4 regions of the Thioalkalivibrio sp. ALE20 genome follow, and region 1 is predicted to be linked to each of the others. Evidence: predicted binding sites of a transcription regulator. Region 1 holds the regulator's gene; each other region holds the start of a gene.
The links. Region 1 encodes FliA, which starts transcription of late flagellar genes. Its sites were predicted from a motif close to GCTAAAGTTNNNNNNNNNNCNGCCGATA; they were not measured.

Region 1 (7,922 bases):
GGCGGACAGTTCCCAGTTGGAAGGATAGACCTCCGTGGTGATCGGCACATTATCGGTATGCCCCTCGACGTGAATGCGCGCCGCGCGCGGCGCCAGCACCCCCGCGATATCTTCCAGCACGGGCTCCGCATCCGGGTTCAGGGTGGCCTCGCCGCTGGGGAACAGCAACTGGCTGGTGATCTCGATCTCCAGCCAGTAGGTGTCCCGCGTCACGTCCACCTGCCCGTCCTCGATCATCGGTGCCATCGCCGATTCGATCTCGGCGGCCACCTCGGCGATCTCGTCCAGCAGGCCCTGCAGGTCTTCGTCACCGCGCTCCTCGAACAGACCCGAGGCCGCCCGGTCCAGCGCTTGCGGGCCGTCGTCCAGCAGCCCCGGCCGGATGTCGATGGGTGCCAGCGTACGCGGTACGTCCGCGTCCGACGGTGGTGCGACCACGCCGGGATCGCCGACCTGGATCGGCTCCAGCTGCCCCGGGGTCCCGAAGGCTTCCACCAGCGAATCGGACAGCACCCGGTACTTGCCCTCGTCGACCGAGGAGATCGCATACATCACCACGAAAAACGCGAGCAGCAGCGTCACGAGGTCGCCGTAGGGGATCGCCCAGGCTTCGTGGTTGGCTTCCTCCTCCTGACGTTTGCGCCGGGCCATGTTCGTCCTACCCGTGCACGTAGCCGCCGAGCTTGCTCTCGATATTGCGGGGGTTCTCCCCCTCCGCGATCGCGATCAGACCCTCCATCAGCATCTCCTGGTGACGGGAGCGCTCCTGCACCAGTGCCTTCAGCTTGTTGGCCACCGGCAGGAACAGCAGATTCGCCGAAGCGATCCCGTAGACCGTGGCCACGAACGCGGCCGCGATCCCGGCGCCCAGACGATCCGGATCGGTCAGGTTCTGCATCACCGCCATCAGCCCCATGACCGCGCCCACGATGCCCAGCGTGGGCGCATACACCCCCATGCTCTCGAAGACTTTGGCGCCCTGCAGATCGAAGGCCTCGCGGTTGTCCACGTCGGATTCCAGGATCTGCCGGATCACCTGCGGCTCGGTTCCGTCCACCAGCAGCTGCAGCCCCTTGCGGGCGAACGGGTCGCGTTCCTCTTCGGCCACGCTCTCCAGTCCGAGTAGTCCTTCCTTGCGGGCGATGTTCGACCAGTCCACCACGCGCCGAATCATCGCCGCGTTGTCGATCGCCGGCGGACGAAAGACCCACGGCAGCATCTTCATGCCGTGCGTGAAGACCCCCAGACGCGCCTGCACCAGGGTCGCGCCGAGGGTGCCCAGCACCACGATGATGAACGCCGCGGCATTCCACAGCGCGCCGATCCCGCTTCCCTTGGCGATGCTTCCGCCCAGCACCGCAACGAGCCCCAGGAGAATCCCGATGAGGCTCAGGATATCCATGTCAGCAGAACCCCTTGACCAGGGCCGGTCCAATCTCCGGCAACGGATACACGTGGTCCGTCAATCCGGCCTCTGCGACCGCCGCCGGCATGCCGTACACCACCGAGGTCGCCGCATCCTGCGACCACACCTGGGCCCCGCAACCCTTCAGCGCGCGCACGCCCTCGCGGCCGTCCGCCCCCATGCCGGTCAGGATGATGGCCAGGACCTGGCCGCGCAGCGCATCGACGGCCGATTCGAAGGCCGCGTCCACGCTCGGCTTGTAGATGGTGCCCGCCGGACTCTCGGTCACCCGCACGCGGGTCTGGGAACCGCGTTCCAGCGTCAGCTGCTGGCCACCGGGGGCCAGCAGAGCCGTGCCCGGGCGCAGGAAGTCGCCGTCCACCGCCTGCTTGATGCGGATCGGGCAGATCGCGTCCAGCCGCTCGGCAAACGCCGGGGTGAAGCTTGCCGGCATGTGCTGGACCAGCACCACCGGGAGCGGGAAGTTCGCCGGCAGGTGCTTGAGCACCTCCTGCAACGCCACCGGCCCCCCGGTGGAGGTCCCGATCAGCACCGCGCGCAGGGAACTGAGCGGTGCCGGCGGACGGGCCACCGGCGGCTTGGGCGTCTCGCGCGCGGTTTCGCTCGCCTTGCGGTCCGCAGCCTGCCGGCGTTCCGACACGGGTGCCTCGGTTTTCGGCCGGTCCCCTCCCGGCGCACTGGAGGAACGCGCGCGGCTGCGCGCCAGACTGCGGACCCGCCGGCGCAGCAGGGCACGGGCACTGTCTTCGTCCCCGGCCATGTCGGAGAAGCGTTTGGGCAGAAAGTCAACCGCCCCGGCCTCCAGCGCGTCCAGGGTCGCCTGGGCACCCTCGGTGGTCAGGCTGGAGAACATCAGGATCGGTCGCGGATGGTCCGCCATGATCTTGCGGACCGCCGTGATGCCGTCCATCACCGGCATCTCGATGTCCATGGTCACGACATCCGGGTCCAGTTCCTTCACGGCGTCGACCGCCTTCTGGCCATCCTCGGCCGTACCCACGACCTCGATCCCGATATCCGCGTTCAGGATCTCCGCAATCCGGCGTCGGAAAAACCCGGAATCATCCACCACCAGAACCTTGACCGGCATCCTCAGCCCTCAGCTCGTCGGGCGGCCCGGCGCGCGCGCCCGCTGCCCGGTACCTGATTCACCAGCAGGGTGACCAGGTCCGAGACATCCAGAATGAGTGCAATGCCACCATCGCCGGTAATGGTCGCCCCCGCCAGGCCCTTGACCCCCTGAAGATTCTGGCCCAGGGGCTTGATGACAACCTCTTCCTGCCCCACCAGACCATCCACTACCAGGCCGACCTTGCGGTCGGCCGCATGGACCACGACCACATGGGCGTTCTCGCGGGGTTGTGGTTCCACGCCGGGCTTCGCCCAGCGCGACAGATAATGGATCGGCAGGGTCTGGTTGCGCACCACGATGACTTCCTGCTCGTCCACGTAATGGGTCTGGGTGAGGTCCAGGTCGAGGATCTCGGAAACCGCCGCCAGCGGGATCGCGAAACGCCGTTCGCCCAGGATCACCATCAGCGCCGGCAGGATCGCCAGGGTCAGCGGCAGCTTTACCCGCAGCGTGGTGCCGACGCCCACCTCCGAATCGATCTCCACGGTGCCGTTGAGCTGGTTCAGGCTGGTCTTGACCACGTCCATGCCCACGCCCCGGCCGGAGACATCCGAGATCTCGGCCTTGGTCGAAAAGCCGGCCATGAAGATCACGTTGAAGGCCTCGCGGTCGGTCATGCGCTCGGCCATCGCGGGCTCCATCAGCTCCTTTTCCACCGCCTTGCGGCGCAGGGCCTCCGGATCCATGCCGCGTCCGTCGTCCTTGATGATCAGGGCGATATGGTCGCCCTCCTGGGCGGCCCCGAGGACCACCGTGCCGCGTCGCGGCTTGCCGGCCGCCTCGCGCTCGTCGGGCATCTCGATCCCGTGGTCCACCGCATTGCGTACCAGATGCACCATCGGGTCCGACAGGGCCTCGACCAGGTTCTTGTCGAGGTCGGTCTCCTCGCCAAAGATCTCCAGATCGATTTCCTTGCCCAGGTTACGCGACAGATCACGAATCACGCGCGGAAAGCGATTGAAGACCTTCTTCACCGGCTGCATGCGGGTCTTCATCACCGACGCCTGGAGATCCGAGGTCACCAGCGCCAGCGAACTGATCGCCTTGCCCAGTTCATCGTCCACGTGCTCGGAGCGCAGCATGCTGAGCCGGTTGCGCACCAGCACGAGCTCGCCCACAAGGTTCATGATCTCGTCGAGCCGCTCGGTATCCACGCGCACCGAGGTTTCGCCCTGGTGTCCACCGCCGCCCTGGCCGCCGCCCCCGGTACTCCCGCCGGCGCCGCCACCGCCGGAAGCGCCGCCGCGCGCACCGCCGGAGGCGGGCGCAGGACCGGAACTTTCCGCTTTCTGTTCCTTTTCCTTCCCGGCCATGTCCCCGGGCGAGGCTGCCGCCGGTTCTGCGGCGGGCCCGGTGTCCGCATCTCCGGTCCCGCCCGCCGCGGCGGCGGACGGGCCCGGCTCGGCCGGTTCGGCCGGGGCTGTCGGTGGACCAGCGCCTTTCGCCTGCAGTTCGTCAAGCAGGCTCTCGAACTCATCGTCGGTGATCTCGTCCTCGCCCCCACCCGTGTCACCGCCATCCGCAGCCGCGACCTCCGGGGCCGACTCCGCTGCCGTGCCCGGATCCACCGGTTTCGGTGGCTGGTCTCCGTGCAGGCTGTCCAGAAGGGCCTCGAACTCGTCGTCGGTGATCTCGTCCCCGGCACCCACGCGGACTTCGTCATCGCCCGGCGCGTCATCCGCTGCCGGCTCCGGCGCGGACGGCGACTCGGCCGCTTCCTCCAGCGCCTCCGACGGCCAGTCGTCGGCCGTCGCCGGCGCTGCCTCCCCGGCCGGAGCCGCGTGCGGCGTTTCTTCCGCGACCGGGGCGGCTTCGTCCCCGCCGCCGACGGGGACCGTTTCGTTGCGGGCCATGCGTCGCAGGGTGTCGACCAGATCTTCGGGCGCCGGCGTCGGCTCCTGGCCGTCGCGCAGCTCGCCGAACATCACGTTGAGGGTGTCCAGCACCCGCAGCATGGTGTCCATGAGCTGGCCGTCCACCTGGCGCTCGTGATTGCGCAACAGGTTGAAGACGTCTTCGGCGTTGTGGCAAACCGTCACCAGCGGGTCGAGCCCGAGAAAACCGGCCCCGCCCTTGATGGTATGGAAACTGCGGAAGACCGCATTCAGCAGATCGGTATCGTCCGGATGCTGTTCCAGGTCGATCAGCTGTTCGTTCAGGCCTTCCAGCAGCTCCCCCGCCTCGATCAGGAAGTCCTGGAGGATTTCGTCGTTGGGGTCGATGGCCATGCGGTCTCTCCGTTCCGGTGACTCGAATCGTCGGCAGATGGCTGCCGGTGCAAGGGGATCCCGGGACGGACCCTAGAACCCCAGGCTCGACAGCAGATCGTCCACCTCGTCCTGTCCTTGAACGACATCCGTGCCGGAATCTTGAGTGTGGGGCACCGCGGGTCCATGCCCGCGGCGGTCCTCCTCGCGCGCGGTTTGTTCCGCCTCCGGGGCCTGTTCGGCCGCCGCCCGGGCATCCTTCTCCAGGCGCCCGGAAGACAGGCGGATCAGCGAGACCAGGTTTTCCTCCAGATCCGTGACCAGACGGATGACCCGCCGGATCACCTGCCCGGTGAGATCCTGGTAGCTCTGTGCCATCAGGACCTGTGACAGCAACCGGCGCAGTTCCTCGGTGTCCTTGCCGGTCTGTTCGAAAAATGCATCGAGTTCGCGCGCGAACTCGCGGAATTCCTCCACCGACAGTTCGCGGTTGCGGAACCGGGTCCATTTTTCGGTGAGTTCCGCGGCACGCCCGGCGAATGCCTCGGCAATCGGCAGGGACGATTCCACTGCATTCAGGGTTTCGTGCGTGGCCTGTTCGGTCTGGGTCACCACGTAACTCAGACGCTCGCGCGCATCCGGAATCTCGTCCTGCGCCAGCTCGACCAGACGCGAATCGCCCCGGAAGCTCTCCAGTGCCTCGTGCAGTTCGCGGGTCAGCTTGCCCAGTTCGTCGAACAGTTCGCGTTCATAAGGCCGCGCGAGCTCCTGGATCAGGCGGCGCGAAGCCTCCTCGTCACCGCCTTCCAGAGCGCCCACCAGCTCCCGCGCCAGCGCGAGCCGGTCTTCCCCGGAGGCATTCTCTTGTTCGGTCATCGGGTCTCTCTTGCCGTGTCAGCCGGTCGCGGTATTCAGCCTTGAGCTTCAATACGTTCGAAGATCTTTTCGATCTTCTCCTTGAGCGTCTCGGCCGTGAAGGGCTTCACAATGTAACCGTTCACGCCGGCCTCTGCCGCCTCCACGATCTGATCGCGCTTGGCTTCGGCCGTGACCATCAGCACCGGCAACGATTTCAGCCGCTCGTCCTTGCGTACCTCGCGCAGGAGGTCGATGCCCGGCATGTTGGGCATGTTCCAGTCGGTGATCAGAAAATCGAAGTCGCCGTTCTGCAGCATCGGCAGGGCCGTGCTCCCGTCGTCGGCCTCCATGGTGTTGTTGAAGCCAAGATCCCGCAGGAGATTCTTGATGATGCGCCGCATCGTGGAGAAGTCGTCCACGATCAGGATTTTCATACCCTTGTCCACAGTTCGCTCCGGGAATGTGTTTGAACCTTAGAATATCTGCAGGGACTCGACGTCTTCGAGCCACGAGCCCAGACGCGCCCGCAGACGGTGCACCGCCTGGCTGCGGATCTGGCTGACGCGCGATTCGGTCACGTCCAGCACGGCACCGATCTCGCGCAGGTTGAGTTCTTCGGTGTAGTACAGGTTGAGCACCAGTCGTTCACGCTCGGGCAGATCGCCCAGTGCGCCGGCCAGTTCCTCGCGGAACTCCCCGGCCTCGATGCGCCGCGACGGGGACTGCTCCTGCCCTTCCAGCACGCGATCCGCCTCGCCCTCCGGGCCGCCCACCTCGTCCAGCGCGAACAGATGGGCACCGGCGTGATCATCCAGCATCTGGTAGTAGGTTTCCACCGGGACGCCCAGCTCCTCGGCGATCTCCGGGGCGCGAGCGGCGCGGCCCTCGCGGGCCTCCACCGTCTGCATCGCCTCGGAGATCCGCCGGCTGTTGCGGTGCACCGAGCGCGGCGTCCAGTCGCTGCGACGCAGCTCGTCGATCATCGCCCCGCGGATGCGGATCCCGGCGTAGGTGGCGAAGGTCGCCCCCTGGCCGCCTTCGAACTGCCGCGCGGCCTCGATCAGCCCAACCATGCCTGCCTGCACCAGGTCATCCACCTGCACCGAGGCCGGCAGCCGAGCCATCAGGTGATGGGCGATCCGATTCACCAGCTCGACGTGGTCCGCGACCAGCTGATCCGGTCCCCCGGTCCCCGCCCGGGCGTATCCCGAAAGTCTGTTCTTTGGCGTGTTCATGCGCTTTGCAGCATCCTCTCGACGAAGAATCCAACCCCCCCGCTGGCGCCGCGGGCCACCGGCCAGCCGTCGACCTTGCGCGCGAGCTCGAGGAACGCCCGTCCCGCCGGGCTGCCCGGAGACTGCTGCACCACCGGCGCCCGTTTCTGCACCGCCTGGCGCAGGGCATCATCCAGCGGAATCACGCCCACCAGATCCAGTATGACCTCCGGCAGATAGGTGGAACAAACCGCCTGCAGCTTCTGCATCACGCGTTCCGCCCCGGCACGGCCCTGCACCATGTTTGCGACCACGCGGAACCGGTTCACGCCATGATCCCGATGCAGGACCTTGATCAGTGCATAGGCGTCGGTCATCGATGCCGGCTCGTCGGTGACCACCACCAGGGTCTCCTGCACGGCCTGACAGAAACTGGTCACCGACTCCTGCAACCCGGCGGCGGTATCCACCACCAGCACGTCCAGCGGTCGCGTATACATGCTGAAGGCCTGGATCAGGCCGTGATGTTCCGGCCGGCTCAGGTTGGCCATGGTCGCGATCCCGGACGCGGAAGGCACCACACGGATTCCCTCCGGGCCCTCGATGATCACGTCCTCCAGATCCTCGACGTCCCCGGTCACCAGGTCGTGCAGCGTCCGCTGCGGACGCAGGCCCAGCAGCACATCGACGTTCGCGAGCCCCAGGTCCGCATCGAACAGCATGACCTCGCGTCCCAGACGGGCCAGTCCGACCGACAGGTTGACCGAGACATTGGTCTTGCCGACCCCGCCCTTGCCCGAGGCCACCGCGACCACCTTCAGGGGCTTAGTGTTGTGTGACATGACGTCCCTTCAGCACCGGTTGAATCATTTCCAGCGGGGCGGGCTCCTCGCCCGCGGCCGGCTCGTCCGCGGATCGCGGCCGCCGGGCCTCGCGTTCCGTCGCCTGGCGCCGCCGCCAGGCCTGCATCGCCTCGTCGACCCAGGCATCGGCCGCCCCGTGTTCGGGTTCCTCCTGCAGCGCCAGGCGGGTCAGATGTCCGGTATCCACGCGATGGAAATCCTCGGCGATGCGCTGGCCGTCGC
Region 2 (7,922 bases), on a different contig from region 1:
ATCCCGTGCGCCGCCACCAGGGCCACGAAATCCCAGGGCGTGTAGCGCGCCAGGGCCGATTTCACGAAGTGCGGATTCGCGGACAGGAAGTTCTCCGGCCCGCAATCCATGTTGGTGAAGTTGCAGCGGCCGCCCCCGGACATCAGGATCTTCTTGCCGGCCCGCTCCGCGTGATCCAGAAGGACCACGCGACGCCCGCGCGCTCCCGCCACCGCCGCGCACATCATGCCCGCGGCCCCGGCCCCGATCACCGCGACATCGAAGATTTCCGTCGATTCATTCATGGGGCGGGATTCTACCGGAGCCGCACGCGGGTGACCGGCACGCTGCCCCTTGATTGTTCTATACTGGAAATGGAGCACGTAGCAGGCGCCCGGCTGTATCCATGCGCCCGACCGGGCACCGACCCGGGCCCGGCCTCCCCGTATGGACCGGCCGACGGCCAACCTCGACAGGAGCGACCCATGATCAACGGGATCGGACCCAATCCGGCCGCGACGGCCAGCCAGGCGGCGGCCGTGAATGCCAGCCAGAACCAGGACCAGAACCGCGCCCCGGGGGCCCAGCAGCCGGGCTCGGCCCAGGCGAACCAGGCTGCGCCCGGGGCACAACAGACCCAGCCGGGGCAAGCGGCGGCGATCGGCGCCAACCAGGGCGGAGCCGGCCCGTCGGCTCAGGCCGCCGACACCCCCTCGGCCGCGCGTGGCATTGCTCAGGCCAGCGGCACCCAGGAGGCGAACGCCGCGGGCGGGGCCACGGCCGCCGGTGCCATCAACGGGTCCGAGGGCGGTAACGCCGTCAGCGCCACCGACGAGGCAAGCAGCGTCGGCGGTGCTTCCGACAACGGTGACGCCCGATCCGCCGAACTCGCAGCCCGCGAAGAGGAGCAGGCGGCCGAGAACAACCTGGCCGCCACCCTGATGCCCGACGGAACCATGGACAACCGCGGCATCAACACTGCGGGCTCCACTCTGGACATCCAGGTCTGACCGCCCGGCCCAGCTGATCGCGCCCGCCCTGCCGCGGCGGGTCGCCCGCATCACCCTCCACCACCGGACGGGTGACAAACCTCATACGCGGAAGCGCCGGGTCATCTCCTGCAGCTCGCGCGCCAGGCGCATCAGTTCCGCTGCCGAATCGCTGGCCTGGCTCGCCCCCTCGGCGTTCTGCTCGGCCTCCTCGGTCACCGTGGTGACATTGCGGTTGATGGTCTCGGCGACCTGGCTCTGCTGCTCGGCCGCGCTGGCGATCTGGTCAATCATCTCGGTGATCGACTGCACCGCCTCGCGGATGTCCTCCAGCGCCGAACCGGCCTCGCCGGCCTGATCCACGGTCGCGCGTGCCCGTTCCTCGCCGGCCTGCATCACCTCCACGGCATTGCGCGTGCCCCCCTGCAGGGTCTCGACCGTGCGCCGGATCTCCTCCGTGGATTCATGCGTACGCGACGCGAGGGCCCGTACTTCGTCGGCCACCACCGCGAACCCACGTCCCGCCTCTCCGGCACGCGCGGCCTCGATCGCGGCATTCAGCGCCAGCAGATTGGTCTGTTCGGCGATCTCCTGGATCACCTGCAGTACCTTGCCGATGCTCTCCGAATCCTGCTCGACCCGCTGGATTGCCTCCGCGGCGCGATGCACCTCGGAGGCCAGCTGCTCGATCCCGGTTACGGTCCGCTGCACGACCTCCTGGCCACTGCGCGTGGATTCCAGCGAGCGGTGCGCCGCCTCGGTCGCCGATTGCGAGTTGCGGGCCACGTCCTGGGCCGTGGCGCTCATCTCGTTCATCGACGTGGCCACCTGCTCGATCTCCCGACGCTGACGATCCCCGCCTTCGCGCGTGCGGTCGGACACGTTCGAGACCTCTTCGGCCGCCGAAGTCAGCTGCCCGCTGGAACCGACCACCGCGCCGATCAGGGAACGGAACTGTTCCATCACGTCGTTGAACGCCCGGGCCGCGCGCCCGACCTCGTCATCGCCGTGCACGTCCAGCCGCCGGGTCAGATCGCCCCCGCCCCCGGCGATGTCACGCAACCCTTCCGTCATCTCGGCCAGGGGCTGCGTGACGAAACGCCGGATGAACAGAAAGATCGCACCCAGCAGCGGCAGGCTGACCAGGATCGCGAAGCCGAACAGCTGGATCCCGAAATTCGTCGCCCCCTCGTGCACCTCGGTCATGTCGAGACGCATGGACGTGGCTCCGAGAACCTCGTCTTCTTCCGCAGCACCGTGACACGCCATGCAGTTGCGTCCCAGGTATTCGCGATGATTGCGGATCGGTTTCACCACGCGCAGCTCGTCGCGCTCGCGATCCACCTCGACAAAGGGTTCTCCGGTATCCAGGACCTCGCGCTCGACCGCATCACGGGGTTCGCTGTCGGCCGTCCCTTCACCCCACTGCTCGGTGACCGACGCGGCGCGGATCGCGCGCAGGTCGCGAACATCACCCATTTCCTGGATCTGATCCATGAATTCGTGGCGCGAGTCCATGGTGCCGGTGATCATCAGGGTCGTCAGTCCGGCCCAGGTCATCTCGTGCAGACTGCCGGCAAAATGCCCGGCCTGCTCCTGGGCGGTGTCACGCTGCTCCAGCACCGCCCATCCGATCATGCCGGACCAGACGAAGACCAGGATCAGCCAGATGACGCCGAGCAGCCTCAGCCAGATGGGAAGGTCGTACAGGCGACGCAGCATGCAGTTACCCAGAGGTCATGGATTGCGGGCGCCCGGATTCACCGGCGCCTCCATCCGGGTTTTCGGCCGTTCGGCCCCAACCTTGAATGCCCGAAGGGACCGGCGAAGACCCGGCAGGCACCCCGCAAACGAAAAGGCCCGCCAGCATAAAGCCGGCGGGCCTGCAATCGAAGATGGAGGCTGGGCCCGGAATCGAACCGAGGTACGCGGATTTGCAGTCCGCTGCATCACCACTCTGCCACCCAGCCGGGGCAAGGCTTGTTCGACGGTCTTGGATGCCGCCGAAACAGAAAGCCCCGGCGGTGCCGGGGCTTCGGGAAATCGTTTGGAGCGGGAAACGAGATTCGAACTCGCGACCCCAACCTTGGCAAGGTTGTGCTCTACCAGCTGAGCTATTCCCGCCCGTCGACAAATGCGTATTCTACAGACAGCGTCGGCTTCGTCAACACCGGATACGAAAAATTCGTTCAGGCGTCCCGGGCCGCGGCCACCATGTACTGCACCATGGACACCAGCGTCAGCACCGCCGCCAGATACAGCAGCCATTCCCCGATCAGGAACAGCGACAGTCCCGCCACCGGCTCGGCCCACAGAAGCAGAAAGATGGCCACCATCTGGGCACTGGTCTTGAACTTGCCGATCCAGGAAACCGCCACCTTCGCGCTGGTCCCGACTTCGGCCATCCATTCCCGCAGTGCCGAGATCGCAATCTCGCGACCGATGATCACGATCGCGGCCAGCGCCAGCCCCACACCGGGGTTGTAGTCCACCACCAGCACCAGCGCGGCAGCGACGATCAGCTTGTCCGCCACCGGATCGAGAAAGGCGCCGAAGCGGCTGGTCACCGACCAGCGCCGGGCCAGATAACCGTCCAGCCAGTCGGTCACCGCGGCCAGCGCAAAGATGATGGCCGCCACGATCCCCGCCGCCGGCATCGGCAGCGCATAGAAGGCCCCGATCATCAGCGGGATCATCACGATACGCGACCAGGTCAGCCAGGTGGGGAGTCGTGGAAACATGTCGGATCAGGCCTCGTGGAACTGGTCGTAGATCGCCTGCGCCAGGCGACGATTGATGCCGGGCACCTTGGCCAGCTCGTCGACCCCCGCGCGGGAGACCCCGCGCAGCCCGCCAAAGTGCTTGAGCAACGCAGTGCGACGCTTGGGCCCCAGCCCGCGAATCGACTCGAGGGTGGACTCCTTGCGCGCCTTCGCCCGCCGCGCCCGATGACCGCTGATCGCGAAACGATGGGCCTCGTCACGGATCTGCTGAATCAGGTGCAGTGCACTCGAATGGGGCGGCAGTATAGAAGGCGCCTCCACCCCGCTCAACACCAGGGTTTCCATGCCGGGCCGGCGTTCTTCGCCCTTGGCCACCCCGACCACCCGGATGTGATCCAGCCCCAGATCGGCCAGCACGTTCAGGGCCTGGGTGACCTGCCCCTTGCCCCCGTCGATGAACAGGATGTCCGGTTCCCGGCCCTCGCCCTTTTTCAGGCGCGCGAAACGGCGACTGAGCGCCTGGTGCATCGCGGCATAGTCATCGCCCGGCTCGATCCCTTCAATGTTGAAGCGCCGGTAATCGGACTTGATCGGCCCTTCCGGCCCGAACACCACGCAGGATGCCACGGTGCCCTCGCCGCGGGTGTGCGAGATGTCGAAGCATTCCATGCGCCGCGGCGGCGCCTCCAGTTCGAGCTCTGCGGTGAGCGCATCCAGGCGCGCGGTCTGCCCGGCCTGACTGGCCAGCCGGGTCTTCAGGGCCTGCTCGGCATTGCGCTGCGCCATGTCGACCCAGCGTGCGCGTTCGCCCCGCAGCGACCACGCCAGCCGCACGCGTGCCCCGCGGCGCTCGCCAAGCAGGGTTTCGAGGGCCTCGGCCCCCTCGGGTTCATGCGACAGCAGCACCTGCGGCGGGGGCTCGCGTTCGGCATAGTACTGCGCCAGCACGGCCGCCATGATCTCGTCGTGGCCGGCCGCCTCCGGCACGTCCGGGAACAGCTCGCTGTTGCCCAGGTTCTGGCCATTGCGTACGAAGAACACCTCCACCGCGAAACTCCCGCCCGACTGCGCCAGGGCGATCACGTCGGCATTGCCCTCGCCGCCGGCGACAAACTGCTGCTGCGAGATCTCGCGCAGCCGGCCGATCTGATCGCGCAGGCGCGCCGCCTTCTCGAACTCGAGTGCGGCCGAGGCGGACTCCATGCGTTCCATCAGATCACCGATCACCGCCTCGCTGTCACCCTCCAGGAAACGCACGCTGGCCTCGACGTCGCGGGCATACTCCTCCGGTGAAATATAGTCCACGCAGGGGGCGGTACAGCGACCGATCTGGTACTGCAGGCACGGCCGACTGCGATGCGCGAAAACGCTGTCCTCGCACTGGCGCACCTGAAACAGCTTCTGCAGCAGTGCGAGACTTTCGCGCACCGCCCCGGCCGATGGATAGGGCCCGAAATAGCGCACGCCCTTTTTCTTCGCCCCGCGATGAAACCCCAGACGCGGATACTCGTGGCCGGAAACAAAGATATAGGGATAGCTCTTGTCATCGCGCAGCAGCACGTTGTAGCGCGGCCGGTGCTGCTTGATGAGATTGGCCTCCAGCAGCAGCGCCTCGGATTCGGTGTGCGTGACCGCGATGCGGATGTCCGCGATCTGCCGCACCATCGAACGGATGCGCGGACCGCGGTCATCCCCGCCGCGGAAATAGCTGGTGACGCGGCTGCGGAGGTTGCGGGCCTTGCCCACATAGAGCACCTTCCCGTCCACGTCCAGCATCTGGTACACGCCGGGCGAACGGGTCAGGTTCTCGAGGAAGGGTTCGGGGTCGAATCCGGTCTCTGGCGCGCTCATGGCGCTCTCAGGATACCTGTTCACGGATGCGGGCGAACAGCGTCCGGAACATCGCCGGGGTCAGGCGCCCGGTCTGGGTGTTGTAGCGCGAGCAGTGATAGGAGTCCACCAGCACGGTGTCGTCATCCAGCCGGTGCTCCGCGGCGTGAGCAAACGGGTGCCGGGCGAGTGCCAGCCCGCGCGTGCGCAGCACCGCATCGTGGGCGACCTTGCCCAGCGCCAGGATCACGCGCGGACGAACCCCGGCGATCTCCGCCGCAAGGTAGCCGTTGCACTCGCGGATCTCGGCGGTGGTCGGACGGTTCTGCGGCGGCAGACACTTCACCGCATTGGTGATGCGGCAGTCGTGCAGCATCAGGCCGTCATCGTCCCGTTCGCTCTCGGGCGCGCTGGCAAATCCGTATTCGTGCAGGGTGGCGTACAGCAGGATGCCGGCATAATCGCCGGTGAACGGCCGCCCCGTCGCGTTGGCGCCGTGCATTCCGGGGGCGAGGCCGACGATCAGCAGGCTTGCATCGGCCGGTCCGAACGACGGCACCGGAGCCGCATGGTAGCCGGGGTGCTCCGCACGCACCTCGTCGAGGAACTGTGCCAGGCGGGAACAGCGTCGACAGTCGGGGGCGAACCCCCCGGGCGGTTCCGGGGATGGCGCCCCCTCCGCCGGGTTACTCACCCCGCTCCCACTCGCTGTAGGGGTGGCGCGCCAGTTCGGTGTTGTAATAGCGCGGATCGTGCGAGACCTCGTCGCCGAGCCAATCCGGACGCGGAAATTCGGCGTCCGCATCGTCGAGTTCCAGCTCGGCGACGATCAGCCCCGCATTCGCGCCGTGGAATTCGTCCACCTCGAACACCCAGCCGTGGTGATCGACCCAGTGGCGGGTCTTCTCCACCTGCGCTCCGGCAAGGGTATCCAGCATTGTGTGTGCTTCGGCTTCCGGAACCGGGTACTGGTATTCGTCGCGCTCCACACCCAGGGTCGCGCTCTTGATGTTGAGGTTGGCGGCCCCCGACTCCACCCGAACGCGGATGGACGCCCGGTCGTTGCCGCACAGGTAGCCCTGGCGCATGTAACAGGAACGGTGCGCCTGCTCGCGCCAGCCGTCCCCTGCCAGCAGGAACTTGCGTTCGATTTCGCGTCCCATGTCGGTGTTTCCCCTACATGCGGATCAGGGCCGAGCCCCAGGTGAAGCCGCCGCCGAAGGCCTCGGTCAGGATCAGGTCCCCGCGCTTGATGCGTCCGTCGCGTACCGCCGTGTCCAGCGCCAGTGGCACCGAGGCCGCCGAGGTGTTTCCGTGTCGATCCACGGTGACCACCACGTCATCCATGGACATGTTCAGCTTCTTCGCGGTGGCCTGGATGATGCGGATGTTGGCCTGATGCGGGACCAGCCAGTCCAGTTCCGACTTGTCGATCCCGTTGTGCTCCAGGGTTTCGTCGACGATCTGGTCCAGGGTATTGACCGCCACGCGGAACACCGCCCGGCCTTCCATGCGGATAAAGTCCAGATCGGGGTTGTCACCCGGCTGCGAAATCCCCCCCGGGACTTCCAGCAGGGACCGGTGCTGGCCGTCGGCATGCAGATGGGTGGAGATGATGCCGGGATCCGTGGACCGCGAGAGAACCACCGCGCCGGCACCATCGCCCCACAGGATGCAGTTCGAGCGGTCGGTGTAATCGGTGATGCGCGACAGCGTCTCGGCCCCCACCACCAGCACGTGCCGTGGCCCGCCATTGCGCATGAAACGGTCGGCAGTCGCCAGGGCGTACACGAAGCCGCTGCACACCGCCTGGATATCGAACGCCGGGCAGCCGCCGATGCCCAGCTTGGCCTGCAGGATACAGGCGGTGCTGGGGAAGATCTGGTCGGGCGTCGTGGTCGCCACCAGGATCAGGTCCAGGTCGGAGGCCTTCAGGCCGGCGGCATCCAGAGCACGCTGCGACGCCTGCAGCGCCAGATCCGAGGTCAGCTCCTCGTCCGCGGCGATGTGCCGCTCGCGGATCCCCGTGCGCTCGCGGATCCAGGCGTCGGAGGTCTCGACCATGGATTCCAGTTCCTCGTTGGTGAGGATGCGCTCGGGGAGGTAGCTCCCGGTTCCGGCAATACGGGCGTGGTTCACTCCGGCGTCTCCTGCCGCAGCAGCCGCTCCAGCTGCTTGTCGATGCGGGTCGCGATATTGGCCTCGGCCTCGATCCGCGCGATGCGGATGGCATTGGCGAAGGCCAGCGAATCCGCGCTCCCATGACTCTTGATGACGATGCCCTGCAGCCCCAGCAGCGAGGCGCCGTTATAGCGCCGGTGATCGAACCGCTGGCGCAGTCGGCGCAGCACCGGCAGGGCCATCAACCCGGCCAGACGCGAGTACAGCGAGCTGCGGAACT
Region 3 (7,922 bases), on a different contig from region 1:
AACCCTCGACCACGGCATGAAGATCCTGGAAGAGGACCTGAAGGATCTCGAGGGACGGGTGATCCCGGGCGAGACCATCTTCCTGCTCTATGACACCTACGGCTTCCCGGTGGACCTGACCGGCGACATCGCGCGCGAACGTGGCCTGGAACTGGACATGGCCGGTTTCGAGGCGGAGATGGAGAAGCAGCGCGAGCGGGCGCGCGCCGCCTCCCGCTTCAGCATGGATACCGGCAACCTGCCGGGGCTGGAAGACCACACGACCGAGTTCTGCGGCTATGAATACCTGGAGGGCGAGGGCCGCGTGCTGGCGCTGTTCCGCGAGGGCGAGGCCGTGGATCGCCTGGAGGTCGGCGAAGAGGGCATCGTGGTGCTCGACCGCACGCCGTTCTACGCCGAGTCCGGCGGCCAGGTGGGCGACATCGGCACCCTGTCGGGCTCCGGCGTCCGCTTCCAGGTGCAGGACACCCGCAAACAGGCCGCGGCGCATCTGCACGTGGGTCAGGTCCGCGCCGGTACCCTGGAGGTCGGCCAGACCCTGTCCGGCTCGGTGGAGGGGCCGCGGCGCGAGGCCATCAAGCGCCATCATTCGGCCACGCATCTGCTGCACAAGGCCCTGCGCGACCAGCTGGGCGACCACGTGCTACAAAAGGGCTCGCTGGTGGACTCCGAGCGCCTGCGGTTCGACTTCACCCACATGGAGCCGCTGACGGCCAAGCAGCTGAAATCGATCGAGGATCAGGTCAACGCCGAGATCCTGGCGAACGAGGCCACCGACACCCGCATCATGGACATCGACTCGGCCATGGAGTCGGGTGCCGTGGCCCTGTTCGGCGAAAAATACGGTGACGAGGTGCGGGTGCTGAAGATCGGTTCCTCGGTGGAGCTGTGCGGTGGCACCCACGTGGAGCGCACCGGCGACATCGGGCCGTTCCGGATTACGGTCGAAGGCGGGGTCGCCGCCGGCATCCGGCGCGTCGAGGCGGTGGCCGGCGAGGTGGCCCTGCGCTGGATGGATCAGCAGCTGGGGCATCTGGATGCGGTGGCGGACCGCCTGCGGGCCGGCCGCGCCGACGCCCCGGACAAGGTGCGTCAGCTGCAGGAGCGCAATCGCGAGCTGGAGAAGGAGATCGAGCGCCTGAAGGGTAAGCTCGCCAGCCAGGCCGGTGACGACCTCTCCAGCCGTGCGGTGGAGGTCGACGGCCTGAAGGTGCTGGCGGCCCCGGTGGAGGGCGTGGAGCCTAAGGCCCTGCGCGACATGGTCGATCAGCTCAAGCAGAAGCTCGGCCGTGCCGTGGTGGTGCTGGGCACCGCCACCGAGGAAGGCAAGGTCTCGCTGGTGGCCGGGGTCACCAAGGAGGAGACCGGCCGTATCCGTGCCGGCGATGTCGTCGGGCGCGTGGCCGCTCAGGTCGACGGCAAGGGCGGTGGCCGGCCGGACATGGCCATGGCCGGCGGGCAGAGCCCCGAGAAACTCGAGGCGGCGCTGGCCTCGGTGGAGGACACCGTTCGCGAATTGCTGGGCTGACCAAATTCCGGATTGGAAGGGCGGGTTTGCTTTGGATGCATCCCGATTTCGTGTTTAATGCGCCGCCTTCGGGCCGGACAGGGATTCTGCAATGGCGTTGCTGGTACTGAAATTTGGCGGCACCTCGGTCGGGACGACCGAACGCATCCGGGCGGTGGCCGAACGCGCGTTGCATCTGCGCGAGGAGGGCCATCAGCTGGTGATCGTGGTGTCCGCGATGAGCGGCGAGACCGATCGCCTGCTGGGGCTGGCCAACGAGCTCAACCCGCGGGTCGACGGGCGCGAGCTGGATGTCCTGCTGTCCACCGGGGAGCAGGTCACCATCGCCCTGCTGGCGATGGCACTGGAGGCCAAGGGTTGCCCGGCGCGCTCCTATACCGGTGCTCAGGTGACCATCCTCACCGACAGCGCCTACAACAAGGCGCGGATCCGCAGTATCGACGATGCCCGCGTGCGTGACGATCTGGAGGCCGGGCGCATCGTGGTCGTGGCCGGCTTCCAGGGCGTGGACGAGGACGGGGCGATCACGACCCTGGGGCGTGGCGGCTCCGACACCACCGCCGTCGCGCTGGCCGCGGCCCTGAAAGCCGATGAATGTCGCATCTACACCGACGTGGACGGGGTTTACACCACCGATCCGCGACTGGTTCCCCAGGCCCGGCGCCTCGAACGAGTGACCTTCGAGGAGATGCTGGAGATGGCGAGCCTCGGTTCGAAGGTGCTACAGATCCGGGCAGTGGAATTTGCGGGCAAGTATAACGTCCCCTTACGTGTCCTTTCGTCGTTTGGCGAGGGACCCGGGACACTCATCACCACGGAGGAGGATGCAGCGGTGGAACAGGCGCTGGTCGCGGGAATCGCGTTCAATCAGAACGAGGCGCAGCTGACGGTGGGCGGCGTGCCGGACCAGCCCGGGGTCGCGCATCGCATCCTCGGGCCGGTGGCGGATGCCAACATCGAGGTGGACATGATCGTGCAGAACGTCGGCGAGGACGGCCGCACGACCGATTTCACCTTCACCGTGCATCGCAACGACTACGAGAAGGCGCTGGAACTGCTGCAGGGGGCAGCGGACGAACTGGGCGCCCGCGAGGTCTCGGGCGATGTCCACATCGTCAAGATCTCGGTCGTGGGTGTCGGCATGCGGTCGCATGCGGGTATTGCCAGCCGGATGTTCGAGGCCCTGTCGCGGGAAAACATCAACATCCGGATGATCTCGACGTCGGAGATCAAGATCTCGGTGGTCGTGGACGAAAAATACCTCGAACTGGCGGTGCGTGCGCTGCACGATGCCTTTGAACTCGAAGAGGAGCCAGCCGGTCTACCAAAGGGGCAGGGGTGACGACTCAATCAACGGATTCCGGGCGACCGACCTCGTCCGACACAGGTACTGTGGAGAAAAGCATGCTCATACTGACGCGTCGGGTGGGGGAGACCCTCATGATCGGCGATGACGTCTCCGTCACCGTTCTGGGTGTGAAGGGCAACCAGGTCCGGATCGGCATCAATGCGCCCCCGGACGTGGCGGTTCATCGCGAAGAGATCTTTCAGCGGATTCAGGACGAAGATTCGGAACACGGCTCCGGCGACAATCGCGGGAACGAGTGACGTCCGACGCTGCGATCTCCGCGTGGCCCGAATGAAGTTAAAATCATCAATTCGGGGCCGCGCGGGCTTTCATTCCGCAGCGTGAATCCGTATCCTCTGCACCGCAGTCACGGAGAGTTGGCCGAGTGGTTGAAGGCGCTCCCCTGCTAAGGGAGTATGGGTCAAAAGCCCATCGAGGGTTCGAATCCCTCACTCTCCGCCAAAACGCAAAAGGCCCGCACGGCAAGTGATGCTCGTGCGGGCCTTTTTTGTGGGCACGCAAGCCGGGGTCGGTCAGTTCATCGCGCGGCGGCGTTCCTCACGCTGATAGAACAGCAGGGCGACGTTGATGGCACGTTCCAGGCGGGCCGACATCTCGATGATCGCGCAGCCAGCATACGAATGGCCTTCGCGAGTGGAAGGGCGCGAGTTGGCCAGTTTGACGGCGCCGGAGACCCTTTCCTGCACGTCCGGGAGCAGCAGGTTGGTGAATTCCAGGCGGCTGCCATAGGGGATCTCCTGCAGCACTTCATTCGGCAGTTCCACGCACATGCCTTCGGCCGAAAGGTCCACCACCGATCCCTCGATCGGTTCTTCGTGCATCTCGCCCTGGATCTGCAGGGTCGGGCGGTTGCTCAGGGGGATATGAACGCGGAAGGTCTCGCGACGCTGCAGGTATTGCAGTTCGGCGGGATACGGACACTCGTAGAGGTCTCCCGGCGATTCGCTCACGATCTGGCGGACCTCGGTGGTAAACCGCACGGCCACGCCGCGCAGGGTCGCGAAGACGCGCAGGGACTGGCCGGGCCGGATCCGCTGGTGGAGGGAAGGGGGTTGCAGCTGGTCGAGGTAGAGACGTCGTGCGTCGGCATCCAGACGGATCAGCGCCGAGGTGTGCAGCGGGCCGCTTTCTTCCAGGCGGATACTGACCAGCGTCAGGCCGTGGTCCAGGTCGCGCAGTATCTGGCCGATGCGTTCCGGGGTGTCGACGGTATAGTCGTTGTCATCCATGAGGGCACGTCGCGTCCGAAGTGGGTTCGCGCATCATACACCCTGTGACGGAGTTCACGCCTTTCCGGCCCAACTCGGGCTCAGGCGCGGGTGATGGTCTGGCCGGTGGTACGGCGATGACGGGCCTTGCCGTAGGGGTCGTAGGTCGTGGCCGGTCCGTTGTCTTCGCCACGCAGGATCTGCATGGACATCTGCACCCGGCGCTGATTGCGTTCGATCAGCCGGGCGTTGCCCTGGTTGAGTTCGTTGCAGCGTTCGATCGTCGCCCGCAGCGCCTGCCAGCGGTCGTTGAGGTGCTCTCCTCCCTCCAGACGCGCGAACAGCCGCGCTACCCCTTCCGGGGTGAACTCGGCACCGCGGGCTTCGATCCATTGCTGCTGTTTGCGGGTTTCGGTTTCCAGTGCCTGCAGCAGTTCCTGCTTGCGCTGGACCGCGGCCTGCAGCCGATCCGGTTCGCGTGACTCAATGGCCCGGGTTTCCTCCAGCAGGATATCCTCCAGCCGTTGTCCGAGACGGATGGATTCCTCCAGGGAAGGACGGATTCCGGTTTCGTCGGTCACCACCGGATCACCGCAGCAGGCCTTCGATTTCCATCATGCGATCGGCCAGCTCTTCGTTGTCGATCGGGTAGTTCCCCTGAGCGATCGCCTCGCGGATCTCGGCCACCTTCGCCTCGTTGAACGGTGCGGCCTCGCTGGCTTCGCCGCTGCCGTTCATGGCCTGGGCGGCGCCGGTCAGGGTGACGGCGTCGCCGCTGGCGGCATCGCCATTGCCGGCGCGATCCACCCCGTTACCGCCGGTGCGGGCGTCGTCGTCACGGCCGCGGACCCCGCCGTTCTGGCTGTCGGGGCGCAGGCCATTGATGTTGGGGCCTTTGATATCCATGACTTTGTCCTGTCGTTTGACTGGTCTGGCTCGTGTATCGGCCGGAATGCCCGAAACTGTAGGGTCGGTTGCGGGATTTCCGTCACATTTTACTACAGGGCGACGCGAACCGTGCCCGATGGCTGGACCTCGCCCTCGATCTCGCGTCCGGAGGAGGTGTTGCGCACGCGGATCCAGTCGCCGGCCGTGGCGTCTTCCAGGGCTTCGCCCTGCATGCGGATAGTGACGCTGCCGCTGCTGGCGAGGATGGTAACGCGCTGGCCGCGCTGGATCACCTGACGTTCCTTAACGTGCTGCTGGCCGATGACCTGGCCCTGGCGAATCGCGCGGCGGGTCTGCAGACCGACCACCTCGGATGCGTCCTCGAAATAATGGCTGGCCTGGCGCGACGTCTCGATGCGCTCCATGCGCAGATCGCCCGGCCCCAGGGTCTGCTGGCGCGACAGATTGCGGCGGGCCACCACCACCTCGGCGTGGCGTTCCACGGTGGCCGGAACGTACACCGACCAGGTCACCGGCCCGGGACAGCGGATGTTGACCGCGGTATTGCCCCTCGGGCGGCCGCCGGGCGGCAGCGAGGCCTCCAGGGGTTCTTCGCAGCGCTTGAGGCGCAGGCGGTCGTCGACATGACCGAGTTGCACCTCCACATCGTCGCCGTTGTGGTCCCCCAGCTGCTGGTGCAGGAACCGTTCCGCGCTGTCACGAATGTTCTGCACCGGCTCGATCTCCGCTTGCGCGGTCGGGGCGAGGAGCGCGAGCATCAGAAGAAGCGCACCCCCGCTGCGGCCCGGGCTGCGGTACGGGAGCAAAGCCTGTAACTTGAAAAGGTGCATGTCCGGTCACCGTTGACCCTGTGTCTTCGTGACGGAATACATGCAGATTCTGTGCCATGGCATCCGGCGCCTGTCCTGCGCGTCCGATGCGTGGTTCAAGCTCCCGCCGGCGCGGCCGTTAGCAGGGAGAACAACCCAGGGGGCGAGAACCGTGAGTCAGTTTATTGACGACGTGAACCAGCGCACGCAGATGGTCGGGCAGAACCGGATGGAGCTTCTGCTGTTCTATCTGGGCGGCACGCAGACCTTCGGGATCAACGTGTTCAAGGTGCGCGAGGTGGTTCCGCTGCCGCAGTTGCGCCAGATTCCCGGGTCCGCCGGGGTGGTGCGGGGGGTCACCACCCTGCGCGACAAGACCGTGCCGATCATCGATCTGGCGCGGGCGATGGGCATGCAGTCGACGCGGGCCGGGGCGGACGGCCAGCAGAAGGTCGTGGTGACGGAGTTCAATCGCTCGGTGCAGGGCTTCATGGTATCGGCGGTGGATCGCATCGTGAACGTCAACTGGGACCAGGTGAAGTCGCCGCCGCGCGGCACGGGGCGCGAGTCGTTTCTGGTGGCGGTCACCGAACTCGACAACAAGCTGGTGGAGATCATCGACGTGGAGCGCGTGCTGTCGCTGGTCAATCCGTTGCCCACCGAGGTGTCGGAAAGCGTGCGTTCCGCAGTGGCCGAGCAGACACCCGAGCGTCGGGAAATCGTCATCGCCGACGACTCGGTGGTGGCTCGCCGCCAGATCGAAAGCGCCATCCAGGGGCTCGAGTGGCCCTACGTGCTGTGCAAGGACGGGCGTGAAGCCCTGGATTACCTGGAGGAGAAAGCCGCCGAGGGTCCGATCCACGACACGGTCGAGCTGGTGATCTCGGATATCGAAATGCCGCGCATGGATGGTTACACCCTGACGGCAAAGATCCGCGAGAACGAGGGCCTGCGACCGCTGCGGGTGCTGCTGCATTCCTCGCTCAGCGGCGAATTCAATACCGACATGGTGCGTCGGGCCGGTGCGGATGCGTTCCTCTCCAAGTTCAACCCGGACGAACTGGCCAGTGCGGTCCTGGAACAGATCAACAAGACCGCCTGAGATGTCGGTGGTTGCCGGGGGCGAACGGTTGCCGGCCCGGCCGGGGCGGGTGGCCGGCGCTTGCCGCCCCTTTGCAGGCTGCGGACTTCCGCAAGGTTGCCTCGAAGCCCTATACTGTGGCGGCATGGAATCATCGAACCGAACAACCAGCGGACGGCGGACGGGCCCGGCACGCGTCAAGGCGGAGATGTGTGCGTGATCGATTCCCGTGACTACGAAGAATTCGCGCGCTTTCTCTCCGAGTGCTGTGGCCTGGTGCTGGGGGACAGCCGCCAGTACCTGGTGTCCAGCCGGCTGTCCCGCCTGCTGGATGAATTTGGCTACAAGGACGTGCCGGAACTGCTGCACGCGCTGCGCAAGGCGCCCAGCCCGAAGCTGCGCACGCGCGTCATCGATGCGATGACCACCAACGAAACCTCCTGGTTTCGCGACGGTTTTCCGTTCGAGATCCTGCGCCACGTGATCCTCCCGGAGCTGGCGTCCACTCGGTCGTCGATCAAGGTCTGGTCGGCCGGGTGTTCTAGTGGCCAGGAGCCCTACAGTATCTCGATGGTGGTCTCGGAATGGGAGGCCTCGCGCCCGCGCCGGGTGGTGCCCGTCAGCATTCTCGGCACGGACCTGTCCGAGGGCGTGCTGGAAGACGCCCGCAAGGGAGTCTATGACGGTCTGAGCATCGTGCGCGGGCTGAGCGAGTCGCGGCGGTCCCGGTTCTTCCAGACCGTGCCCGAGGGGCACAAGATCATCCCCGAGGTGCAGCGCCGCTGCCGGTTCCAGAAACTCAATCTGGTCGACAGCTACGCGGCGCTGGGCAAGTTCGACATCGTGTTCTGCCGTAACGTCCTGATCTATTTCTCCGCCGAGACCAAGCGTCAGGTCCTTGACGGTATTGCGAAGCAGCTCAACCCCGGTGGCTATCTGTTTCTTGGCGCTTCCGAGACGGTCGGGCCCTACAGCAAGGCGTACGAAACCGTGCGCACCGAGTACGGCTCGGTCCTGC
Region 4 (7,922 bases), on a different contig from region 1:
ACGCATGCAGGAGACGACCGGGGAGGGGGAGCGAACGCCGCCGCAGGGCGCCGGCGGCGGTCCCGGACAGGATCACGGCGAATCCCCCGCCGGAAGCGCGCTGCGCGCGCGCATCGGTCTGTTCCTCGGGCCGCTGGTCTTCGTGGTCTTTCTGCTGGTCCCGCCGCCGGAGGCCTTCTCCCCGGAGGCCTGGCGGGTCCTGGGCCTGACCCTGTTCATGGCCGTGTGGTGGATCAGCGAGGCGCTGCCCATTCCGGTCACGGCCCTGCTGCCCATCGCGTTGCTGCCACTGACCGGCGTGGTGGCGATGGACGAGGCTACCGCACCCTACGCCAATCCCACCATCTTCCTGTTCATGGGCGGTTTCGCGATCGCCCTGGCGGTGCAGCGCTGGGGCCTGCACCAGCGGCTGGCGCTGGCGATCCTGTCGCGTTCCGGCCGCGGGCTGCACACCCTGGTGGGCGCCTTCATGCTGGCCACCGCCGGGTTGTCGATGTGGGTCAGCAATACCGCCACCGCGGCCCTGATGCTGCCGATCGCGCTGTCGGTGCTGGGGCTGATGGAGCGCGACGGGGGGCAGGGCCTGCAGGGCATGGCGCCGGACAGCCGCAGTCCGGCCCTGGCGCTGCTGCTGGGCATCGCTTTCGCGGCCAACATCGGCGGCATGGCCACCATCATCGGTTCCCCGCCCAATGCGCTGACCGTCGCGTTTCTCAATGACCGCTACGAGCTCGGGATCGGTTTCATCGACTGGATGCTGCTGGGCCTGCCGCTGTCGCTGACGCTGCTGCTCATTGCCTGGATCCTGCTGACCCGCTGGGTGTTCCCGGTGCACCGCATCCGTCTCAACGGGCTCGACCGCATGCTGCAGGAGCAGGTAGGCGATCTGGGGCCGTGGAGCCGGGCGGAGTTGCGCGTGGCGGCGGTGTTCCTGCTGGTGGCGCTGGCCTGGATGTTTCGCCCCCTGCTGGAGGCGTGGCTGCCGCTGGAACTGACGGATGCCGGGATCGCGATCCTCGGGGCGGGGCTGCTGTTCCTGATCCCTTCCGGGGCCTCGGGTCAGCGGCGGCTGCTGTGCTGGGATAACACGCGCGAGCTGCCGTGGGGGGTGCTGCTGCTCGTGGGCGGCGGTCTCAGCCTGGGTTCGGCGATTGAATCCTCGGGCCTGGCGGAACTGACCGCCGAGGCGCTGATGGGCGCCCAGGCCTGGCCGCTGCTGCTGGTGATTGCCGGGGTCGTGCTGGTCACCATGACCCTCAGCCACGTGACCAGCAATACCGCTACCGCGGCCACCCTGCTGCCGCTGGTGGCGGCGCTCGCGTTGCGCATGGATGTGCCGGTGGGGCTCATGACCCTGCCGGTGGCGTTTGCCGCGTCGGTCGCGTTCATGTTGCCGGTGGCCACGCCGCCCAACGCCATCGTGTTTGCCTCCAATCGCCTGCGCGTGGTGGACATGATCCGCGGCGGGGCCCTGCTGTCGGTGGTCGCCATCGTGCTGGTCAGCCTCGCGGTGTATGCGCTCGCCGAGCCTTTGCTGCTGCGGCACGTGGGCTGAGTGCGTGGGGAGGCGCGTGACCCGCGCGGCTCAAGTCGGGCCGCGGCCGGCCGCTAGCGGGGGCGAGAGACTCGTAGCATGGCGCCCGTAATCCCGGGCGCGAAGAAAGCTTCAAGGGAGAGAGTGATGCTCAGGAATATCCGGATCGGAACCCGCCTGATGGGCGGCGTCACCCTTGTGGTGGTCGCGGTCGTGGTGCTCACGCTGGTGGTGGTGATGAACAGCCTCGGCAACATGGCGGACCGCGCGGAACAGCGTGAACTCAATGACCTGAGTGAACTGCTGATCCGGCAGCTCGATCAGGAGGCCGATCGCGGGACCGCGATGGCGCAGGCCGTGGCCGCCATTCCGGACGTGCAACAGGCCTTCGCCCGGCGCGACCGCGAACGCCTGCACGAGATGACGGTGCCGGGTTTTGATCACCTCTACGAGGAATACGGCGTACGCCAGTACCAGTTCCATACGCCGCCGGCGACGTCCTTCCTGCGGGCGCACCGTCCGGATCGCTACGACGATGACCTCTCCGGGTTCCGTCAGACCGTGGTCGAGACCAACCGTGACCGCCGGCCGATCTCCGGGCTCGAAGAAGGGGTGGCCGGCCTGGGCATCCGCGGCATCGTCCCGGTCTCCCACGAAGGTGAACATATCGGGTCGCTGGAATTCGGCATGGCGTTCGACGATGCCTTCTTCGAGGACTTTACGGCGGATACGGAAGCCCCGGTGGCCCTCTACCTGCAGCGCGACGGGACCTTCGAGGCATTCGGCAGCACCATCAACGGCGACTCGACCTTCAACCGTGAGGAAATGGAGCGGATTGCCGGCGGCGAGGAACTGGTGCGCCGGACCGAGCACGACGGTCGTCCGATGGCGGTGGTCGGGCGTCCGGTGGAAGACTTCTCCGGCGAGCCGGTGGGCGTGCTGGAGCTGATGGTCGATCGCAGCGATTACGTGGCGATGGCCCGCAATGCCACGGCCACGGTGGTGGGCGTGGGCGTGGCCGCCATCGGCCTCGGCCTGCTGCTGGCCTGGCTTCTGTCGCGCAGTATCGTGCGGCCGCTGCGCGATACGGTCGAGCGCCTGGACGATATTGCGTCCGGCGACGGGGACCTGACGCGCCGGCTGGAGGCCGACGGCAACAACGAGCTGGGAGATCTGGCGGCGGCGTTCAACCGTTTCGTGGACAAGATCCATGAACTGGTCAAGGAGGTCGCCGCCGGCGGCGACCAGGTGGCGGCCGCGGCCAACGAGCTGTCCGCGACCAGCGAGCAGACCAACGAACAGGTCGGCCGCCAGCAGTCCGAGATCGACCAGGTGGCCACGGCCATGAACGAGATGACCGCGACCGTGGCCGAGGTGGCCCGCAACGCCACCGAGGCGGCGGAAGCCGCGCAGAGCACGGACAAGGATGCGACCCACGGCCGCGAGCTGGTGGAGCAGACCGTCAGTGCGATCAACACCCTGTCCACCCAGGTGGAGAACACCGCGCAGGTGATCGAGCGGCTGTCGACCGATGCCGAGGAGATTAACAAGGTGCTGGAGGTGATCGGGGACATCGCCGATCAGACCAACCTGCTGGCGCTGAACGCAGCCATCGAGGCGGCGCGGGCCGGCGAGCAGGGCCGCGGCTTCGCGGTCGTGGCCGACGAGGTGCGGACCCTGGCGAGCCGGACCCAGGATTCCACCCAGGAGATCCAGGGGATGATCGAGCGGGTGCAGAACGGCACGCGCGACGCCGTGAAGGCGATGGAGGAAGGCCGTCGACAGGCGCATTCCAGCGTGGAACAGGTCAACGATGCGGGGCAGTCGCTGCAGTCGATCACGCAGTCCATCAGCCGCATCTCGGACATGAACACGCAGATCGCCAGCGCGGCCGAAGAGCAGTCCTCGGTGGCCGAGGAGATCAACCGCAACGTCTCCAACATCACTCAGGTGCTGGACGAGACCGTGGCCGGATCGCAGCAGATCGCCAACGCCTCGGAGGAGCTCTCGAAGCTGGCCTCGGCGCAGCAGGAACGCACCGGGCGCTTCCGTGTCTGACCGTGGGTCCTGCCGGCCGGGGTGTTGTGCCCCGTGCCGGAGGATGGCTTTTCGTGACGGCGGCCGATTCGGATCAAGGTTTCCGGATGGCCGCCGTTAGCATGTGAGGGCATGCTGATGTAGCCATCCGGCTGCGCAGGGCCCGGCGGAATGCGCATTGATCAGAATGCCGGAACACCAAAAGAGGGAAAGCCATGCTCAGGAATATCCGTATCGGAACGCGCTTGATGGGCGGCGTCACCATCGTGGTGGTGGCGGTTGTGGTGCTCACGCTGGTCGTCGTGATGAACAGCCTCGGCACGATGGCCGATCGCGCGGAGCAACGGGAGCTGAACGACCTGAGCGGGCTGCTGATCCGCCAGCTGGAACAGGAAGCCGAACGGGGCGAGTCGATGGCGCGGGCCATCGCCGAGATCCCGGTGATTCAGCAGGCGTTCGCCGAGGGGGATCGTGAGCGCCTGCTGGAACTGACCGAGCCGGGATATGGCCAGCTGCGCGACGAGCACGACGTGCGCCAGTATCACTTCCATACGCCGCCGGCGACCTCTTTCCTGCGTACCCACAGTCCCGACAACTACGGCGACGACCTGTCGGACGTGCGCCAGACGATCCTGGAGGTGAACCGCAATCGGCAGCCGATCACCGGGCTGGAAGAGGGACCGTTCGGCATCGGGATCCGCGGGATGGTGCCGGTGTCCTACCAGAACGAGCACATCGGCTCGCTGGAATTCGGCATGGCCTTCGATGACGCCTTCTTCGAGTCCTTCACCGAGGAAACCGGATCACCCGTGGCGGTACACCTCGATCGTGATGGCGGTTTCGAGGTCTTTGCCGGAACCATCAATGGCGAGTCGGCCTTCAGTCGGGAGGAGATGCGGCGCATCCTCGACGGCGAGGAGATGATCCGCAACGTTCGCCACGACGGCCGCCCGATGGCCGTGGTCGGGCGCGCGGTGGAGGATTTCTCCGGCGAGCCGGTGGGCGTGCTGGAGCTGATGGTCGATCGCAGCGAATACGTGGCGATGGCCCGCAATGCCACCACCACCGTGGTGGCGGTGGGCGTGGTCGCCATCGGTTTTGGTCTGCTGCTGGCCTGGCTGCTGTCGCGCAGCATCGTGCGGCCGCTGCGCCAGACCGTCACGCGTCTGGATGACATCGCGTCCGGCGACGGAGACCTGACGCGCCGGCTCGAGGCCGACGGCAACAACGAGCTGGGAGATCTGGCGGCGGCGTTCAACCGCTTCGTGGGCAAGATCCAGGACCTGGTCAAGGAAGTCGCCGCCGGTGGCGATCAGGTGGCGGCCGCGGCCAATGAGCTGTCCGCGACCAGCGAACAGACCAACGGTCAGGTCACGCGGCAGAAGGACGAGGTCGACCAGGTGGCCACCGCGATGAACGAGATGACCGCGACGGTTGCCGAGGTTGCGCGCAACGCCTCGGATGCGGCTACCGCGGCGCAGACCACCGACAAGGATGCCGACGCCGGGCGCGAGCTGGTGCAACAGACGGTGCAGTCGATCAACCACCTGACCTCGCAGGTGGACAACACCGCCGAGGTGATCGAGCGGCTGTCGACCGATGCCGAGGAGATCAACAAGGTGCTGGAGGTGATCGGCGACATCGCCGATCAGACCAACCTGCTGGCGCTGAACGCGGCCATCGAGGCGGCGCGGGCCGGCGAGCAGGGCCGCGGCTTCGCGGTCGTGGCCGACGAGGTGCGGACCCTGGCGAGCCGGACCCAGGATTCGACCCACGAGATCCAGGGTATGATCGAACGCGTCCAGAACGGCACGCGCGAGGCGGTTCAGGCGATGGAAGAAGGCAAGAACCGGGCGCATTCGAGCCGCGAGAAGGTGAACGAGGCGGGCGAGTCGCTGGAGTCGATCACGCAGTCGGTGACCACCATCTCGGAGATGAATACGCAGATCGCCAGCGCGGCCGAGGAACAGTCCTCGGTGGCCGAGGAGATCAACCGCAACATCTCCAACATCACCCAGGTGCTGGACGAGACGGCCAGCGGCTCGCGCGAGATCGCGAATGCCTCGGAAGAGCTGTCGAAGCTGGCTTCCGAACAGCAGCAGCGGGTGGGGCACTTCCGGGTCTGATCCGGTCCCGAGGGGGCGGGCACGTGCCGCCCCCTGTCATTTGCGGGTTCAGGAGCCCTCGGTATGGCGGTCGGCAGCGGCCCGGGCCGGATCAAAGCGCGACTCGAGGTAGTCGATGATCGCGCCCGATTCGTACAGCCAGCGCACGCTGCCGTCTTCTTCCTCGATCCGCAGGCAGGGAACCTGCAGCTTGCCGCCTTCCGTCTGCAGGGTCTCGCGGTGTTCGCCGGCCGGCTGGGCATTGCGCAGTTCGATGTCCAGTGACAGGCGCTGCATGGCACGGCGCGCCTTGATGCAGAACGGACAGGCGGGGAAGTGGTAGAGCGCGAGGGCGCGGGTCTGTTCGTCCACCCGTGCCTGTTCTTCGGGGTCACGCTGGATTCCGCGCGGGCGGGTCACCTTCTCGCCCACGAGCATGAAGGGCGTGAGAACCAGGCGCACGCCGCGGAAAAAGAGTCGGATCAGGGGTCGCATCCGCCAAGGATGCCACAGCTCCGGTTTGCGACCAATCCGGACGCAGCGGCGCTCGGTGGCCGGGGTCAGCCGGCCAGCTCGAAGTGCTCGTCGCCGTCGAGAACGATCATGTCGCCATTGTTGCGCGCGGCCAGCTGTTCACGGATGGTCTGTTCGTAGCCCGGCTTGAGGTGGGTCACCGCGATACGCGGGCGATGCCGCAGATGGTCGAGATCGCGCGCCAGCTGCAGCGGGGTGTAGTGGCGGGTGGCACCGGCGAGATGATCCATCTCGTCCGGCAGCCCGGTTTCGATCATCAGCAGATCGAGGCGGGGCAGGGCATTCAGGGTCTGCCACAGACCGCGGGTCGAAGTGGTGTCGCCGCTGAACGCAAAGGCCCCGGCATCCGGCCGGCTCACCGAATACCCTACCGCCGGGACGGTGTGCATCGCGGGAAGGGCCGTGACGGAGCGTCCGTCGATGTCCATCTGCTCGCCGGCACCCAGCGGGCGAAAGCGCAGCGCCGGTTGCTCGGGCGAGGGCAGGGCAGTGAAATCGGGCCAGATCACCCAGTTGAAGATGTGGCGCTGCAGGGCTTCCAGGGTCTCCGGCAGGGCGTGCACCGTGACCGGCGGGGCATCCACCCGGAATACCGTGTCGATCAGCAGTGGCAGGAATGCCACGTGGTCGAGGTGCGAGTGCGTCAGGAAGACGTGGCGAATCGCCTGCAGTTCCTCGAGCTCGAGATCGCCCACGCCGCTGCCGGCGTCGATCAGGATGGAAGTGGTGCGGCGGCCCGGCCCGATGCCGCCGCTGGCGCCCAGGATACGCACGGAGAGGCTCATTCCGGGCTCCGGCGAAGGGGTATGGGGCCAGTCATCAAGGGAAGATGCGCGTTCATGAGCTGTGGCAAATGACTCGATCAGGGATCTCATTCTAGGCGGCTGCCTGTCCTGCCGCACGCGAAACGGCGCACGGATTGCGGCACCCGTTGCCGAAATGCGACCCGGTCCCGGGAGCACCCGGATGGTCGCCGGGGTTCCCGTGGGCTCGGGTCCCTGCTAGAATGCGCAGCATCTCGAGGGGCGGTAGCTCAGCTGGGAGAGCGTCGCGTTCGCAACGCGAAGGTCGGGAGTTCGATCCTCCTCCGCTCCACCAAACACCTCGCAAAAAGGCCCCGTCGGTCGTAACCGGCGGGGCCTTTTTGTGTGTGTACCCATCCATGACCCCAACAAAAAACAAGAGGGCATGGGGTACGGGTGTCCCGAGGGGCTATATCACCCCGTCGAGGCGGAGGTAGCCGATCAGGAACAGGATCGCCAGCACCCCGGCCAGGGCGTACAGCCAGTTGGACAGGGTTGGATTGTTGGGGCGGCTGAAGAACGCCGCCCACAGCGCCAGCAGGATCAGGACGAAGAAGAAGAACAGAAAGCGCATGCGTCAGGCCCCTTCGGGAACGTCGTAGGGGAGGTCGCACAGCGTCACCGGCGCGCCGTCCGGGGCGCCGCAGCGCAGTTCGGCCTCGGCCGCGTCCACCTTGAGCACCGCCAGTGCGGAGTACTGGCCGTCGGGGTGCAGTTCGGCGGCCACCAGTTCGCCATCGGCCTGATCCGGGTTGCCATCGGCGCGGAATACCGGCATGCCCGGCGTCGGGCGCTCGCCATCCTGGATCGCGAGGCGGAACATGCGCCGCTTGAGCTTGCCGAGGTAGTGCATGCGCGCGACCACCTCCTGCCCCGGATAGCAGCCCTTGTCGAAGCTGATCGCGCCCA

Region 2: the regulator FliA is predicted to act here: its motif matches at 2,751-2,778, upstream of F790_RS0107440 (methyl-accepting chemotaxis protein).
Region 3: the regulator FliA is predicted to act here: its motif matches at 5,938-5,965, upstream of F790_RS0112095 (chemotaxis protein).
Region 4: the regulator FliA is predicted to act here: its motif matches at 3,664-3,691, upstream of F790_RS0111300 (methyl-accepting chemotaxis protein).

The regions. Positions count from the first base shown of each region.
Region 1 covers NZ_KB906475.1:44,433-52,354, forward strand. The annotation lists gene motD (flagellar motor protein MotD) at 1-651, opposite strand, end outside; gene F790_RS0108775 (flagellar motor protein) at 659-1,402, opposite strand; gene F790_RS0108780 (chemotaxis response regulator protein-glutamate methylesterase) at 1,404-2,516, opposite strand; gene F790_RS0108785 (chemotaxis protein CheA) at 2,519-4,786, opposite strand; gene F790_RS0108790 (protein phosphatase CheZ) at 4,859-5,641, opposite strand; gene F790_RS0108795 (chemotaxis response regulator CheY) at 5,677-6,057, opposite strand; gene F790_RS0108800 (RNA polymerase sigma factor FliA) at 6,097-6,858, opposite strand; gene F790_RS0108805 (MinD/ParA family protein) at 6,855-7,679, opposite strand; gene flhF (flagellar biosynthesis protein FlhF) at 7,663-7,922, opposite strand, start outside.
Region 2 covers NZ_KB906474.1:65,220-73,141, forward strand. The annotation lists gene F790_RS0107430 (NAD(P)/FAD-dependent oxidoreductase) at 1-284, opposite strand, end outside; gene F790_RS0107435 (hypothetical protein) at 465-989, shown strand; gene F790_RS0107440 (methyl-accepting chemotaxis protein) at 1,071-2,690, opposite strand; tRNA gene F790_RS0107445 (tRNA-Cys) at 2,865-2,938, opposite strand; tRNA gene F790_RS0107450 (tRNA-Gly) at 3,017-3,092, opposite strand; gene pgsA (CDP-diacylglycerol--glycerol-3-phosphate 3-phosphatidyltransferase) at 3,158-3,709, opposite strand; gene uvrC (excinuclease ABC subunit UvrC) at 3,716-5,542, opposite strand; gene F790_RS0107465 (uracil-DNA glycosylase) at 5,550-6,215, opposite strand; gene F790_RS0107470 (CYTH domain-containing protein) at 6,208-6,684, opposite strand; gene F790_RS0107475 (beta-ketoacyl-ACP synthase III) at 6,698-7,660, opposite strand; gene plsX (phosphate acyltransferase PlsX) at 7,657-7,922, opposite strand, start outside.
Region 3 covers NZ_KB906480.1:46,665-54,586, reverse strand. The annotation lists gene alaS (alanine--tRNA ligase) at 1-1,528, shown strand, start outside; gene F790_RS0112130 (aspartate kinase) at 1,620-2,870, shown strand; gene csrA (carbon storage regulator CsrA) at 2,933-3,136, shown strand; tRNA gene F790_RS0112120 (tRNA-Ser) at 3,248-3,338, shown strand; gene F790_RS0112115 (flagellar brake protein) at 3,410-4,126, opposite strand; gene F790_RS0112110 (flagella synthesis protein FlgN) at 4,207-4,689, opposite strand; gene flgM (flagellar biosynthesis anti-sigma factor FlgM) at 4,694-5,011, opposite strand; gene flgA (flagellar basal body P-ring formation chaperone FlgA) at 5,104-5,772, opposite strand; gene F790_RS0112095 (chemotaxis protein) at 5,996-6,925, shown strand; gene F790_RS0112090 (protein-glutamate O-methyltransferase CheR) at 7,121-7,922, shown strand, end outside.
Region 4 covers NZ_KB906478.1:61,072-68,993, reverse strand. The annotation lists gene argF (ornithine carbamoyltransferase) at 1-1, shown strand, start outside; gene F790_RS0111310 (DASS family sodium-coupled anion symporter) at 5-1,555, shown strand; gene F790_RS0111305 (methyl-accepting chemotaxis protein) at 1,682-3,592, shown strand; gene F790_RS0111300 (methyl-accepting chemotaxis protein) at 3,787-5,697, shown strand; gene F790_RS0111295 (glutathione S-transferase N-terminal domain-containing protein) at 5,746-6,171, opposite strand; gene F790_RS0111290 (MBL fold metallo-hydrolase) at 6,237-6,995, opposite strand; tRNA gene F790_RS0111285 (tRNA-Ala) at 7,233-7,308, shown strand; gene F790_RS14700 (hypothetical protein) at 7,423-7,587, opposite strand; gene F790_RS0111275 (folate-binding protein YgfZ) at 7,591-7,922, opposite strand, start outside.